DNA from 2 places in the Streptomyces sp. NPDC058663 genome. Region 2 is predicted to be linked to the other one. Evidence: riboswitches for the same ligand, from Rfam matches in the RefSeq annotation. Region 2 holds a riboswitch; the other holds the start of a gene.
The links. A riboswitch is a leader RNA that binds a small molecule or an ion and turns the genes downstream of it on or off. The one in region 2 is predicted to bind thiamine pyrophosphate.
Positions count from the first base shown of each region.

Region 1: linked by a shared signal. The riboswitch ahead of thiO (glycine oxidase ThiO) and the one ahead of thiC (phosphomethylpyrimidine synthase ThiC) in region 2 are both predicted to bind thiamine pyrophosphate.

Region 1 is NZ_JBHXRV010000049.1:2,926-10,687, forward strand. Features, by position in the region: gene ACFWVV_RS29740 (Rv2175c family DNA-binding protein) at 112-477, opposite strand; gene ACFWVV_RS29745 (NAD(P)/FAD-dependent oxidoreductase) at 683-1,852, opposite strand; gene ACFWVV_RS29750 (hypothetical protein) at 1,901-2,305, opposite strand; TPP riboswitch at 2,358-2,470, shown strand; gene thiO (glycine oxidase ThiO) at 2,468-3,679, shown strand; gene thiS (sulfur carrier protein ThiS) at 3,676-3,894, shown strand; gene ACFWVV_RS29765 (thiazole synthase) at 3,901-4,695, shown strand; gene pknB (Stk1 family PASTA domain-containing Ser/Thr kinase) at 4,937-6,853, shown strand; gene ACFWVV_RS29775 (deoxyribonuclease IV) at 7,013-7,762, shown strand, end outside.
Region 2 is NZ_JBHXRV010000009.1:18,704-26,465, reverse strand. Features, by position in the region: gene ACFWVV_RS08595 (IclR family transcriptional regulator) at 2-937, shown strand; gene ACFWVV_RS08590 (SsgA family sporulation/cell division regulator) at 1,036-1,470, shown strand; gene ACFWVV_RS08585 (YibE/F family protein) at 1,583-3,082, opposite strand; TPP riboswitch at 3,157-3,292, shown strand; gene thiC (phosphomethylpyrimidine synthase ThiC) at 3,285-5,066, shown strand; gene ACFWVV_RS08575 (hypothetical protein) at 5,230-6,069, opposite strand; gene ACFWVV_RS08570 (metallophosphoesterase) at 6,246-7,730, opposite strand.

The sequences.
Region 1 (7,762 bases), on a different contig from region 2:
GGCGGGCAGGGGCAACGGGCGCGGGCACGGGCCGTGCGGGGCCGCACCCTCACCGGGTGCCGCCCACAGGGGCCGGGCCCGTGCCCTCCCTCGTGCTGCGGTGCGGTCGCGTCAGAGGGCGAGCGCCTGGGCGCGGCGCTTCACCTCCGTTCCGCGGTTCTCGGTCAGGGCCTGCGCGGGGGTGCCGGGCAGGGTCGGGTCGGCGGTGAAGAGCCACTCCAGCATCTCCAGGTCGGAGAAGCCGTCGTCCTTCAGGACCGTCAGCAGGCCGGGCAGGCCCTTGACGATCTTGTCGCCGTCGAGGAAGGCGGCGGGCACCTGAAGGGCACGGTTCTCACCGCGCCGTACGGCGATCAGCTGGCCTTCCTTCACCAGCTGGCGCACCTTCGTCACCTCCACGTCGAGCATCTCCGCGATGTCGGGGAGGTAGAGCCAGGCGGGGACGAGGGCATCGATCTTTGCGTCAATCTCGGTCACAGGACAAGCGTGCCATCCAGGACTGACAGTCGGTAACCGGGCCCTCCCCGACCGGCCGCCACAAGGACCCCGACCGACCCTTCCCGAAAACCCCGACCGGCCGCCACAAGGTCCCCGACCGACCCGCCCCGAGGACCCCGGCGGGTCCGCCCCCGCGCCCCGGCCGCCCCGCGAACCCGGCCCCGGAGCTTCCGCCGGACGGGCCCTACGCCTGCCGCACGGCCGATTTCAGCGGTACGGAAGGGTCGGCCGCCGACTCCGGATCGAGTACCGCGCCCGCCTCGGTCAGCTTGCGCCCCTGCGCCAGGTCGCGGGGGCGGCCCACCGCGAGCAGCGCCACCAGTACCCCTTCGCGCAGCCAGCACACGGACCAGGAGGGGGTGGCGGGGTCGCCGCGCCACACCGTCTCGTCGGCCCCCGCGTGGTGGCCCGCGTACTGCACGAAGCGGCCGAACTGCTCGGACCAGAAGTACGGCACCGGATCGTAGGCCAGGGGAGCGCCGCCGAGGAGGTTCGCGGCCACCGTCCGGGGGCCCTGGAGCGCGTTGTCCCAGTGGTGGACGAGCAGCCGGGCGTCGTAGCGGCGGGACGGGAAGGAGGCGCAGTCCCCGACCGCGTACACGTCGGGGGCACTGGTGCGCAGGTGTTCGTCGGCGGTCACCGAGCCTTCCGGGCCCAGCTCGATGCCGGAGCCCGCCAGCCAGGCGGTCGTGGGCCGGGCGCCGATGCCGACGACCACGGCGCCGGCCGGGATGCGGCGGCCGTCGGTGAGCAGCACCGCACCCGGCTCGACCGCGGCCACGCGCGCGTGGGTGAGGAGATCGGCCCCCGACTCGGCGTACCAGGCGGCCATCGGGGCGGCGACCGGGGCGGGCATCGTTCCGGCGAGCGGCCGGTCGGCGGCCTCCACAACGGTCACTCGGCAGCCGGCCTCGCGGGCGGCCGTGGTGAACTCCGCGCCGATCCAGCCCGCCCCGACGACGACCACGTCCTGCTGGGCGTCCAGCACGGGCCGCAGCTGCCGCGCGTCGTCCAGGGTGCGCAGCAGGTGCACGCCGGGGACGCCGACGGTGCCCGGCAGCGTGACGGGGTCCGCGCCGGTGGCCAGGACCAGGGCGTCGTACGGGACGGGGCCTGCCGTGGTGTCGATCTCGTGGTCCGCCGGGCGCACGCCGGTGACTTCGGTGCCCAGCCGCAGCTCGACGCCGAGCGCCTCGAAGTCGACCTCGAAGGCGGAGCCCTCCGCCTTGCCGAGCAGCACCGCCTTGGACAGCGGCGGCCGGTCGTAGGGCCGGTGCGGCTCGGCGCCGATCAGTACGACGGGGCCGCCGAAACCCTGCTCGCGCAGGGCGACAGCGGTCTGCACCCCTGCCATGCCCGCGCCGACCACGACGATGCGCTTCTGCTCGCTCACCCGACCACCTTACGTATCTGACTTCCCGTCAGGAAAGCGGCCCTCCGGCAGGACCGTTCCCGGTCCGGGCCCCATGGCCGGGAGCTCCTCGACCGTGCTCGTGCCACTGCCCTCCTGGGACTCCCATGCCCAGCTCTCCTCCAGCCGAACGCGGCCGTCGGCAAGGAGCACCACCGTGGACAGGCAGTGCCCGCAGGAGGTGGTGCCGTCCCGTTTGAGCTGTACGTACCGGAAGTCGAGCCGGTCCCCCGCGCGCGTGCCCACCAGGTGTCCCCGGACGACGTCGCCGCCCGCGTACTCGGCCCAGATCCGGCCGTCCCGCTCGTGGTACGTGAACCGGGTGCGGGTACCGACCTGCCCCGGCGCCTGGTCGGCGACCGGGGCGAGAACGAGTCCGTCGAGCGAACGGGGCACGGGGACAGCTCCCCTCACATCTTGTTGAACCAAGGATTAGGGTGGCCACCGTACAAGCACTCACGGGAGCCCGGCGGACCGGGCTGAGAGGGAGGCTGCACCGGCCTCCGACCGTACGAACCTGATCCGGGTCATGCCGGCGAAGGGAGGGGCTGGACGCCCATGCACACCTCTGTGAGAAGGCCTTACGACGTCCTGGTCGTCGGAGGCGGCATCATCGGCCTGGTCACGGCCTGGCGGGCCGCCCAGCGCGGGCTGCGCACCGCGCTCGCCGACCCCGCCCCCGGCGGCGGCGCCGCCCGGGTGGCGGCCGGGATGCTGGCCGCCGTCACCGAACTCCACTACGGCGAGCAGACCCTGCTCGCCCTCAACCTGGCCTCCGCACGCCGCTATCCGGACTTCGTCGCCGAACTGGAGGAGGCGAGCGGCCTGCGCACCGGCTACCGCGCGTGCGGCACACTCGCCGTCGCCCTGGACGCCGACGACCGGACGCACCTGCGGGAACTGCACGCCCTGCAACGGCGGTCCGGTCTGGAGTCGGAGTGGCTGAGCGGGCGCGAGTGCCGCCGGCTCGAGCCGATGCTCGCGCCGGGCGTGCGCGGCGGGCTGCGGGTGGACGGTGACCACCAGATCGATCCGCGGCTGCTGGCGGCGGCCCTGCTGGCGGCCTGCGAGCGCGCCGGAGTGGTCCTGCACCGGACCACGGCCGAACGCCTCTCGGTCACGGGCCGGCGGGCCACGGGCGCACTGCTGGCCGACGGCACCGAGGCCGTCGCCGGCCAGGTGGTACTGGCCGCGGGGTCGCTCAGCGGGCGGCTCGCCGGAGTTCCTGAGGAGGTGCTGCCGCCGGTGCGCCCGGTGAAGGGACAGGTGCTGCGGCTGACGGTGCCGCCCGGGTACGCGCCGTTCCTGAGCCGTACGGTGCGGGCCGTGGTGCGCGGCAGCCAGGTCTACCTGGTGCCGCGCGAGAACGGTGAGCTCGTCGTGGGCGCCACCACCGAGGAGCTCGGCTGGGACACCACCGTCACGGCGGGCGGCGTCTACGAGCTGCTGCGCGACGCGCACGAGCTGGTGCCCGGCATCACCGAACTGCCGCTCACCGAGACCCTGGCGGGCCTGCGCCCCGGCTCCCCGGACAACGCCCCGCTGCTCGGACCGACCGCCCTGCCCGGTCTGCTGCTCGCCACCGGGCACTACCGCAACGGGGTGCTGCTGACCCCGGTCACCGGGGACGCCATGGCGGAGGTGCTCACCACGGGCGCACTGCCCGACGCGCTGCGCCCCTTCTCCCCGCGCCGCTTCACCCCCGCGCCCGCGAGCACCCCGCCGACCCCGCAGGCCCCGTCGGCCGTACGTGAGGAGCAGCCCGCATGAGCCGTACGACAGCCCTGGCCGTGTCCGTGAACGGCGAACGGCACGAAGTGGCCGCCGGCACGACCCTCGACGCCGTCGTCGCCTCGCTCACGCGCGCCCGCGCGGGCGTGGCCGCGGCGCTCAACGAAACAGTGGTCCCGCGCGGGCGGTGGGCGGCCACCGCCCTGGCCGACGGCGACCGCGTCGAAGTACTCACCGCGGTCCAGGGAGGCTGACGTTCCATGGCAGACGATCTCTTCGCACTGGGCGGCCTCTCCTTCTCGTCCCGGCTGATCATGGGCACCGGCGGGGCGCCCAGCCTGGAGGTGCTGGAGCGGTCGCTGATCGCCTCGGGCACCGAGCTGACCACGGTGGCGATGCGGCGGCTCGACCCGTCCGTGCAGGGCTCCGTGCTGTCCGTGCTCGACCGGCTCGGCATCCGGGTGCTGCCCAACACCGCGGGGTGCTTCACGGCGGGCGAGGCGGTGCTGACCGCCCGCCTGGCCAGGGAGGCCCTCGGTACGGACTGGGTGAAGCTGGAGGTCATCGCCGACGAGCGGACCCTGCTGCCGGACCCGGTGGAGCTGCTGGACGCGGCGGAGACGCTGGTCGACGACGGCTTCACCGTTCTGCCGTACACCAACGACGACCCGGTGCTGGCGCGGAAGCTGGAGGACGTGGGGTGCGCGGCGGTCATGCCGCTGGGCTCCCCCATCGGCTCCGGGCTCGGCATCCGCAACCCGCACAACTTCGAACTGATCGTGGAGCGGGCGGGGGTGCCGGTGATCCTCGACGCCGGTGCGGGCACGGCTTCCGACGCGACGCTGGCGATGGAGCTGGGGTGCGCCGGGGTGATGCTGGCCTCCGCGGTGACGCGGGCGCAGGAGCCGGTGCTGATGGCGGAGGCGATGCGCCACGGGGTGGAGGCGGGCCGGCTCGCGCACCGGGCCGGGCGCATCCCGCGCCGCCGGTTCGCCCTGGCCTCCTCGCCGGAGTCCGGCGTCGCGGACTTCGACCCGGAGCGCCCGGCGTTCTGAGCCCGCTGGCGGGCAGCCCGCGCCGCGGGAGCCCGCCCCCGGGCCCCCGTGCGCGGGAGCCCCGTGCGCGGGAGCCCCGTGCACGGGCACCCCGGGCTGCGGGAGCCCGCCCCGGCACCCCTGCCGCGTCCTCATCTGCGGCGCGGCAGGGGTGCCACCGGCCTGTTACAGGTCGGCTTCAGTCCGGGTCCCGGCCCCCGCACCCCGTCCGGGCCGCACCCGCCCCTCGTAGACTCCCTCCGTGGACACGACCCTTCAGGACCCCCTCGTCGGGCACCTGCTCGACAGCCGCTATCGCGTCGAGGCACGCATCGCCGTCGGCGGGATGGCCACGGTCTACCGGGCCGTCGACACCCGCCTCGACCGCGAGCTCGCCCTCAAGGTGATGCACCCCGCCCTCGCCGCGGACTCCTCCTTCGTCGACCGCTTCATCCGCGAGGCGAAGTCCGTCGCCCGCCTCGCCCACCCGAACGTGGTCGGGGTCTTCGACCAGGGCACCGACGGGTCGTACGTCTACCTGGCGATGGAGTACGTCGCCGGCTGCACCCTGCGCGACGTGCTGCGCGAGCGCGGAGCGCTGCGGCCGCGGGCCGCGCTCGACATCCTGGAGCCCGTGCTGGCCGCCCTCGGCGCCGCCCACCGGGCCGGTTTCGTCCACCGCGACATGAAGCCGGAGAACGTCCTGATCGGGGACGACGGCCGGGTCAAGGTCGCCGACTTCGGTCTCGTACGCGCCGTGGACACGGTCACCAGCACCACGGGATCGGTCCTCGGCACGGTCTCCTACCTCGCGCCGGAGCAGATCGAGCACGGCAGCGCCGACACCCGCGCCGACGTGTACGCCTGCGGTGTGGTCCTGTACGAGATGCTGACCGGCGCCAAGCCGCACTCCGGCGGCACTCCTGCCCAGGTCCTCTACCAGCACCTCAACGAGGACGTCCCGCCGCCGTCGGCCGCCGTCCCAGGACTGGCCCTGGAACTGGACGAGCTGGTGGCCGGTGCCACCGTCCGCAACCCCGAGGCCCGCCCGTACGACGCGGTCGCCCTGCTCGGGCAGGCCCAGGAGGCGCGGGCCGCGCTCTCCGACGAGCAGCTGGACCTGGTTCCTCCGCAGGCGAAGCCGGACGGCGGTGCGGGTGCGGCCGGTCCCGAGGAGCGGACGAGCGTGCTCCCGCGCGCACTGCCCACCGAGCAGCACACCAGCCGGCTGCGGGTGCCGCTGCCCGCCGAGCCCGAGCCGCCCCGGCGGCGCACCTGGCGGCCCGCGACCACCAGACGCCGGCTGGTCGCCCTGGTCACGGGCGTGCTGCTGCTCCTGGGCGCGGGAACCGGTGTCTGGTACATCAACTCGGGCCAGTTCACCCAGGTCCCGGCGCTGCTCAGCCAGTCGGAGAGCGGGGCCCGCCAGAAGCTGGAGGCGGCCGGTCTCGACGTGAGGGAGGTGCGGCGGAAGTTCAGCGACACCGTCACGCGCGGCACCGTCATGGACAGCGAACCGGCACCGGGCGCACGCATCCGCAACAACGGTTCGGTGACCCTTGTCCTGTCCCGCGGCCCCGAGATCGTCAAGGTGCCCGACCTCAGGCGGATGCCGCTGCAGCGGGCCCGGGTCTCGCTGAAGGACGCGGGGCTGGCGCCCGGTGTCGTGACGAAGGCGTTCAGCGAGGACGTCCCGCTGGGCACCGTCATCAGCACGGACCCGCGGGCCGGCACCGGACGCTCCCCGGACACCGCGGTCGCGCTCGTGGTCAGCAAGGGTTCCCCGGTGGACGTCCCCGAGGTGACGGGCCGGTCCGTGGAGGAGGCCACCCGGGTCCTCGAAGACCTCGGCCTGAAGGCCGACGTGGCTCCCGGACAGGTCAACTCTCCCGCGCCTGCGGGCACGGTGGGACGCCAGTCGGTACCCCCGGGCACCCGGCTCGGCGAGGACGAACGCGTCACGCTCACCGTTTCCAAGGGCCCGAGGATGGTCGCGGTGCCCGATGTGGTCGGCAAGCACGCGGACGAGGCGACCCGCATCCTCACGGCGGCGGGCTTCGCGGTCCAGGTGGACCGGCCGTTGCTCTCCTTCAGCAAGGTGATCGAGAAGCAGTCGGTGGAGGGCGGCGGGCAGGCCGCCGAGGGCAGCACGATCACCGTCACGACGAAGATCCTGTAACGGGCCCGAGAGGCGCGACGGGCCCCAAAGGTACGGGGCCCGGGGCAGCTGCGGGGGCCCGGGACAGGTGCCGGGGGGCCGGGGCAGGTGCCGGGGGGCCGGGGCAGGTGCCGGGGGGCCGGGGCAGGTGCCGGGGGCCGTGCGGCATCCTGGGAGGCGATGAGCACCACAGAGACTTCCGCAGAGTTCGCCGCCCGGTTCCCCGCCGCCCTCCCCGCCTCCCGCAACCCCGTCGGCGGTCACGTCCCGGTGGCCGGCGGGCTCGCCACCACCGGGCTGCCGTACGCCCGCGGGATGGGCGCCGAGGCCGTCCAGGTCTTCGTCGCCAATCCGCGCGGCTGGGCCACCCCGGCCGGGAACCCGGCCCAGGACGCGGCGTTCCGGGCCGCCTGCGCCGCCGAGCGCATTCCGGCGTACGTCCACGCCCCGTACCTGATCAACTTCGGTTCGCACACCGAGGCCACCGTCGAGAAGTCCGTGGAGTCGCTGCGTCACTCGCTGCGCAGGGCCCGTGCCATCGGCGCCCTCGGGGTTGTCGTGCACACCGGCTCGGCGACCGGCGGACGCCCTCGTTCCGAGGCGTACGCGCAGGTCAGGGAGCACATGCTGCCGCTGCTCGACGAGCTCGACCACGAGGACGACCCGTACCTCCTGCTGGAGTCGACGGCCGGTCAGGGCTTCTCGCTCTGCTCGCGCACTTGGGACTTCGGCCCGTACTTCGAGGCGCTGGACTCCCACCCGAAGCTGGGCATCTGTCTGGACACCTGCCACATCTTCGCCGCGGGACACGACCTGGCGGCGCCCGGCGGGACGAAGCAGACCCTCGACCTGCTGGTGGACACCGTGGGCGAGGGGCGGCTGAAGCTGATCCACGCCAATGACTCCAAGGACGTCACCGGCGCGCACAAG
Region 2 (7,762 bases):
CATGGCCACGGCCCAGCCCACCGCACGAGCCACCGCTCGCCCGGCCACCCCACCCACCCGCCGCACCACCCCCTCGGCAGCACGAGCAGCCGTTGTGCCGACCCCGGCACAACCGCCGGCCTCGGCACAACCGCCCGCACAGGCGCAACCGCCCGCGCCGGCACATCCGCCCGCCCCCGCCGACGGCCCCGCACCCACCCTGATCGGATCCGTGCAGCGCGCCCTGCGTCTGCTGGAGGCCGTCAGCGCGCACCCCGACGGCGCGCCCGCCAAGCAGCTCGCCCGCGAGGCCGGGCTGCCGCTGCCCACCGCGTACCACCTGCTGCGCACCCTGACCCACGAGGGATATCTCCGTCGTGAGCAGGGTGTTTTCGTGCTCGGTGCGGCCGCGAGCCGCCTCGGGTGCGCAGGGGCCGGGCAACTCCGCCGCGACGTGGTCGTCGAAACCATGGAGCGCTGGCGCGACACGCTCGGCGTGGCCGTGTACTTCGCCGTCTATCGCGAGGGCGAGATCGAACTGGCGGCCCTCGCCGAGAGCACCGATATTCCCGCGGTCGGGGAGTGGGCGGACTTCCGCGAGACTGCGCACGCCCATGTGATCGGCCAGTGCCTGCTGTCCCAGCTGGACACCCGCTCCCGCCTCGACCACCTCGCCAGGCACCCCGTCGAAGCGATCACTCCCTTCACCGTGCGGGACGACACGGCCCTGCTGGAACGGCTCGCCGCGGTGGAGCGGATGCAGACGATGTGGGAGAGCGAGGAGTACGCGCTCGGCACGGTCTGCGCGGGGATTCCCCTCACCATCGGACAGACGGCCGCCGTGATGGCCGTATCCGTACCCCTCGCGCACGAAGCCAGGCTCGGGCCGGCGGTCGAACGGCTGCGCTATGAAATCAGCGAGGTGGTCCGTTCGCTCATGTTCTCTATCAGTATCTGAAAACTCACTCCTTGTGATCTGTTACTGCTTCCAGCACGATGGCGTCAAGAGGGCCGAAAGCGATTGTTTCGGCCACTTCATCTACGGCAGGGTTGGCGATGCGCGAGTCGGTTCAGGCAGAGGTGATGATGAGCTTCCTCGTCTCGGAGGAGCTCTCCTTTCGTATTCCGGTGGAGCTCATGTACGAGGCGAAGGACCCGTACGCGATTCGCCTGACCTTCCATCTGCCCGGTGATGCCCCTGTGACCTGGGCTTTCGGGCGTGAGCTGCTGGTGGACGGGATCAACGAGCCCTGTGGCGAAGGCGATGTGCACATCTCGCCGAGCGACCCGGACGAGCTGGCCGACGTCCACATCCGGCTCCAGGTGGGCGGCGACCGCGCGCTGTTCAGAGCGAGCGCGGCACCGCTCGTGGCGTTCCTGGACCGTACGGACAAGCTCGTGGCACTCGGCCAGGAGCACACGCAGAGTGACTATGCCGGGTGCCTGGAAAGCGAGCTGGGCCGCATCCTCGCCGAGGAGAACGCCGGTTGAAGTGCGGCCCGGAATAGGCTGGTTCGCGAGGTTTATGGCACGCACGTGACCCCGCGGGAGACCGGCGGGCGGTGCGTCGGGGGCGGTGGCCGGGATCCTTCCGGCCACCGCCTCAGGTCTTCCTGCGGCGCCCGCGCCCGGTCCGTACCGGCGGCGCGACCACGGATGACCCGGAACCGGATGACCCGGAACCGGAGGCCGCCGGGCCGGAGGTCCCCGGACCTGACGCCGCCGGACCGGAAGCGCCCCGGCCGGATGTCCCGGGGCCAAAGGGCCGCAGCCGGGATCCGCCCCGACCGGGTCCCGAGCGGTCCGCCGAGACGACCAGGGCGGCGAGCGCCGTCGTCACCGGCACCGAGGCGACCAGGCCGATGGAGCCGACGAGGGTCCGGACGATCTCCTCGGCGATCAGCTCGCTGTTGGCGACCGTACCCACGCTGCTCTGGGCGATGGAGAAGAGCAGCAGCAGCGGAAGGGCGGCGCCCGCATAGGCCAGGACCAGGGTGTTCACCACGGAGGCGATGTGGTCGCGGCCGATCCGGATGGCCGCCCGGTAGAGGGCGCGCGGGCCCATCCTGGGGTCGGCCTGGTGCAGTTCCCAGACGGCCGAGGTCTGGGTGACGGTCACGTCGTCGAGTACGCCGAGCGAGCCGATGATGACGCCGGCCAGGAGCAGACCGCTCATGTCGATCGACGGGTAGAGGCTGTGGATCAGGCCCGTGTTGTCGTCGATGTTGCCGGACAGGAACGCCCAGCCGATGAAGAGCGAACCGAGCAGCCCGATCAGCAGCAGCGAGATGAGCGTGCCGATGACGGCCACGGAGGTCCGGGCGTTCAGCCCGTGGCAGGCGTAGAGCGCGATCAGCATGATGGCGCTTGCCCCGACCACCGCCACGACCAGCGGATTCGACCCCTGGAGGATGGCGGGCAGGATGAACAGGGTCAGCACCGCGAACGAGGCGACAAGCGCAATCAGCGCCATCACCCCCTTCATCCGGCCGACGAGCACCACGGCCAGGGCGAAGATGCCGGCGAGCAGAGCGAGCGGAAGCTTCCGGTCCACATCGGTCACCGAGTACTGGAGTTCGCGGGGCGCGTCGGGGGCGTACGCGACCACCACACCCTGACCTTCCTGCAACTGCCGTGAGGCGTCCGGCTGGACGATCTCGGTGAAGGTGCGCCCCTTGTCCGACCCCGAGGCGACCTCGATCGTCGCCTTCTTGCAGCTACCCCGGGACGGCCGTCCGGAGGGGTCGTCCGTACCGGGAGGGGCGGTCTGCGGGGGCTGCTGGGCGACATTGGCGTCCTTGCAGTCGATCTCGTCCACCTGGACGACCCGGCCCTGCTGGGTCTGCCGGTCGAAACCGACCCCGGTGCGCTCGTGGGCGGGTGCGCCCCCCGGCCACAGCACGGCGAGCCCGACGAGGACGGCCGTGGCGAACGGAATCAGCACCGCCGCGATCACCTTGCGCAGATGCTTGGAGACGGGGAGGGACGGGCCGTGGCCATGGCTGTGACCGTGGCCGTGGCCCGGCGCGGGAGCGGGTGGGGTCGGGGGGCCCTGAGGCGTCGGCGGGGGCGTCGGCTGCGGGGGCGGCTGTGGTGGGGTCACCGCACGATCATCGCAAGAACGGCAGGGGCCCTCTGTTCAGCGCGGCCGGGGTGGCGCTAGCGTGGGGGTCAAACCTTTGTACACGCGGGAGCTCGGAGCACCGGGCTGAGAGGGCGCTGACCTCCGTACACCCATGTACGGACACGGCTGCGTCGACCGCCGAACCTGTTACCGGGTAATGCCGGCGTAGGGAGTAGGTCTCATGACCACCATGGATGCACGCACGCCTGCCCACGGCGAGAACAGCACGGCCGGGGCCGAGCGGAAGCCCGGCTGGCACAAGGGGTACGTCGAGGGCTCGCGCCCCGACCTGCGGGTGCCGGTCCGTCAGGTGCACCTCACCAACGGGAAGGACGTGACGCTCTACGACACGTCGGGCCCGTACACCGACCCGACGGTCGAAACGGACGTGCGGCGCGGGCTGTCCCCGCTGCGGGAGAACTGGATCATCGGCCGCGGTGACACCGAGGAGTACGCCGGACGCCCGGTGCGTCCCGAGGACGACGGCATCAAGCACACCTCGCCGCGCGGCGGGCTCCGCAACCTCGACGCGGTCTTCCCCGGCCGCCCCCGTCAGCCCCGCCGGGGCCGCGACGGGCAGGCCGTGACGCAGCTCGCGTACGCGCGGCGCGGCGAGATCACGCCGGAGATGGAGTACGTGGCGATCCGGGAGAACGTCGCACCCGAAGTCGTACGGGAGGAGATCGCGGCCGGCCGTGCCGTGCTGCCGGCGAACGTGAACCACCCGGAGATCGAGCCGATGATCATCGGCAAGCGGTTCCTGGTGAAGGTGAACGCGAACATCGGCAACTCCGCGGTCACCTCCTCCATCGAGGAGGAGGTGGACAAGATGACCTGGGCCACCCAGTGGGGCGCCGACACGGTCATGGACCTGTCCACCGGGCGCAACATCCACACCACCCGCGAGTGGATCCTGCGCAACGCCCCCGTGCCGATCGGCACCGTGCCGCTCTACCAGGCACTGGAGAAGGTCGACGGCCGCGCCGAGGACCTGAACTGGGAGATCTACAAGGACACGGTCATCGAGCAGGCCGAGCAGGGCGTGGACTACATGACCGTCCACGCGGGCGTGCGCCTCGCGTACGTGCCGATGACCGCCCGCCGCAAGACCGGCATCGTCTCGCGCGGCGGCTCGATCATGGCGGCCTGGTGCCTGGCGCACCACAAGGAGTCGTTCCTGTACGAGAACTTCGAGGAGCTCTGCGAGATCCTCGCGGCGTACGACGTGACGTACTCGCTCGGCGACGGCCTGCGGCCGGGCTCGATCGCGGACGCCAACGACGAGGCCCAGTTCGCCGAGTTGAGGACGCTCGGGGAACTGAACACGATCGCCAAGCGTTTCCACGTACAGACCATGATCGAGGGCCCGGGACACGTCCCGATGCACAAGATCAAGGAGAACATCGACCTCCAGCAGGAGATCTGCGAGGAGGCGCCGTTCTACACGCTCGGCCCGCTGACGACCGATGTGGCCCCCGCCTACGACCACATCACCTCCGGCATCGGCGCCGCGATGATCGCCTGGTGGGGCACCGCGATGCTCTGCTACGTGACGCCCAAGGAGCACCTGGGGCTGCCCAACCGGGACGACGTGAAGACCGGCGTCATCACCTACAAGATCGCCGCGCACGCCGCCGACCTGGCCAAGGGGCACCCCGGTGCCCAGGAGTGGGACGACGCGCTGAGCGACGCCCGCTTCGAGTTCCGGTGGGAGGACCAGTTCAACCTGGCTCTCGACCCGGACACGGCGCGGGAGTTCCACGACGAGACGCTGCCCGCCGAACCGGCGAAGACCGCGCACTTCTGCTCGATGTGCGGTCCGAAGTTCTGCTCGATGAAGATCTCGCAGGACATCCGGCGGGAGCACGGCGGGACGCCCGAGGAGATCGAGGCGGGCATGGCGGAGAAGTCCAAGGAGTTCGCCGCCGCGGGCAACCGGGTCTACCTGCCGATCGCGGACTGAGCACCGGCGCCATTGGGCACCGGCGCCACTGAGTCCCGGCGCCACTGAGTCCCGGCGTCCCTGAGCCCCGGCGTCCCTGAGCCCCGGTGTCCCTGAGTCCCGGTGTCCCTGAGTCCCGGTGTCCCTGAATCCCGGTGGAATCTGCGGCTCCGGGCCACTCCCGTCACTCCGGTTTGTGGTCCGGGCCGCCGTAGTCGGGGCTGGAGAAATCCGGACTGGAGAAGCTGGGGCGGGTCTTGTGCCCGTTGCTGTTGCCGCTGTTCTCGCTGGGGCTGCTGAAGTCCGGGCGGGAATAGCCCAGGCCGGGGATGCGGCCCGTCCGCCGGGGCGGGGCGGGGGCGGACTCGGCAGCGGGCTCGGACGGCCGGGTGAGCGCGTCCCGCAGGAAGGGGACGATGCCCCGTTCCAGCAGGGCGTGCTTCCAGGCTTCCCTGGCGCGGTCGATCTCCTCGGTGCCGCGGTCGTGGCGGCCGACCAGGACCGCGGTCGAGCCGTTGCGCAGGGCGGTGAAGAGCAGTCCGATCGCCGCACCGAGCAGGCCCGCCGCGGTCAGCGCGCCGAACACCCAGCCGGCGGTCACCAGCGCGTCGGCCGCGGCGGGTTCGGGCTTGAGCATTCTCAGCAGATAGCCGATGAGCAGCAGCACCACGGCGGCGACCCCGGCCAGTACGGGGGTCAGCACCGCGACGACCGCGACCGCGCCCGCCCCCGAGGTCTCGGCGTGCTCTCCCATCCCGGGCGGGAGCAGGCCGCCTGCCACGGGCAGGGCGGGGGCGCGCAGTTCGCGGCGCACCTTGACGTAGTGGTCGTACTCGGCCGAGGCGTGGCCGGCGATTATCTCTCTGGCGTTGAGCGCCGCGGTGCGCAGCTGCTCGCTGTTCAGCCGCTGCTCCAGCGCGGCGAGGTCCGGGCGTTCGTGCACGGTGCGCAGTGCTTCGTCGAGGGTCCGCTCGAACTCCGGGCGGTCCTCGGCCAGCAGATGCGGAACGCTGTTCATGTGCATCCCCCGATGCTCCGTAGGGCCGGGTTGCCCGCTTCGGTGGGGCAGTTGGGCGGAAACGGAGGAGAGCCTGCTACGGATAACCCGATGGTAGAGCGCCTACGTCACGGGGTGACAGGGGGTTTCCGGAAATTGGTCCGGCGCAGGGAGCGCGTTCGTAGGATGTACGACTTCCCGCGTCACGCTCCGTCATTCAACGGCAATTGCACGACCAGCAGCTTTCCGGCCATGGTCACCCCGCCGTCCATCGCGATGGCCAGTCCGTCCGCGTACACGTGCGGACCTTCGACCACCGGCCCCGAGCTGCCCTCTCCGTCCCCGGCGTCCTCGCCGCCGACCTCGCCGAGCAGGTACGGAATCGGGCTGTGACCATGGACGATGCGCTCGCCGCCATATGCGGCCAGCAGTTCCCTCACGGCATCGGCACCGCCTTCGTCACGGAAAGCGAAGCGCTTGGTGAATTTGCGGAAGACGTCCCAGCACTCGTCCGCGTCGTTGCGCGTGAGGATGGCGTGGACCTTGTCGTTGACGTCCTCGATGGTGTCGCCGTAGTCGAGGTAGGCGGTGGTGTCCGAGTGGGTCAGGAGGTGACCGTCCTCCAGCACCACCGCGTCGAGCCGCGCCATCCACTGGAGGTGCACGTCCTGGAGGCGCTCCATGTCGTGCTTCTGGCCGCCGTTGAGCAGCCAGGCCGCCTGGAAGGTGGCGGTTCCGGCGCCGGAGTTGACGGGGGTGTCGCCGAACCGGCGGGCGCCGAGCAGCAGCAGTTCGTGGTTGCCCATGAGGGCCTTGCAGTAGCCGCCCGCGGCGGCGGCCTCCGCGGAGAGCCGCATCACCAGGTCGATGACGCCGATGCCGTCCGGGCCGCGGTCGGTGAAGTCGCCGAGGAACCAGAGCCGGGCGTTGCCCGCGGCCCAATGGCCCTCGTCGTCGATGAGGCCCTGCTCGTGCAGCGCGTCGAGCAGCTCCACCAGATAGCCGTGCACATCGCCGACGACGAACAGGGGACCCAGCCCCTCGCCGTCCTGCGCGGAGGGGAAGTCGGGTTGCGGGATGCGCAGGGTGTCACCGGGGCCGCCGCGGTCGTGGCGGCTTATCACCGGGAGATCGCGCTGGGTGGGCGTGTAGCCCTCGGGCTCCTCGTCGGCGATCGGTCCCGCAGGCTCCGGCTCACCGTCCGGGCCGTACGACTGTGCGAGTCGCGCCGGGCCGTACGACGCCACGGAGTCCTCGGCGGTGTTCGACGGCGGCACGGCTCCCTCGGCGCCGTACGAAGGGACGGCTGTCCCGGCGCCGTAGGACTGCACGGGACCCTCCGCGCCGTACGACGGCACCGCTCCCTCCGGGCTGTAGGACTGCACCGGTCCCTCCGTGCCGTAGGACTGCCCCGGCTCGCGGTCGGGCTCGGGCGCGACCGCGGGTGCGGCCGTCCGCGCCTGCTCGGGAACGAGACCCCGCGCCGTCCCGTAGGCCTGCTGCCCGGGACGTGCCTGCTCGTAGGCCTGCTGCCCGGCATGTGCCTGCTCGTGGTCGTACGCCTGTTCCTGGTCGTACACCTGCGAGGCGTCGTACGTCGCGACGGGAGCCTGGGCGTAAGGAGGCACCCGGAAATCCCGCAACGTCGCCGTACGCACTGCGGGTCCCTGACCGGCCCCCTGAGTCATTGACCCCTCCACCACCGTCGCGCCGCCGTACA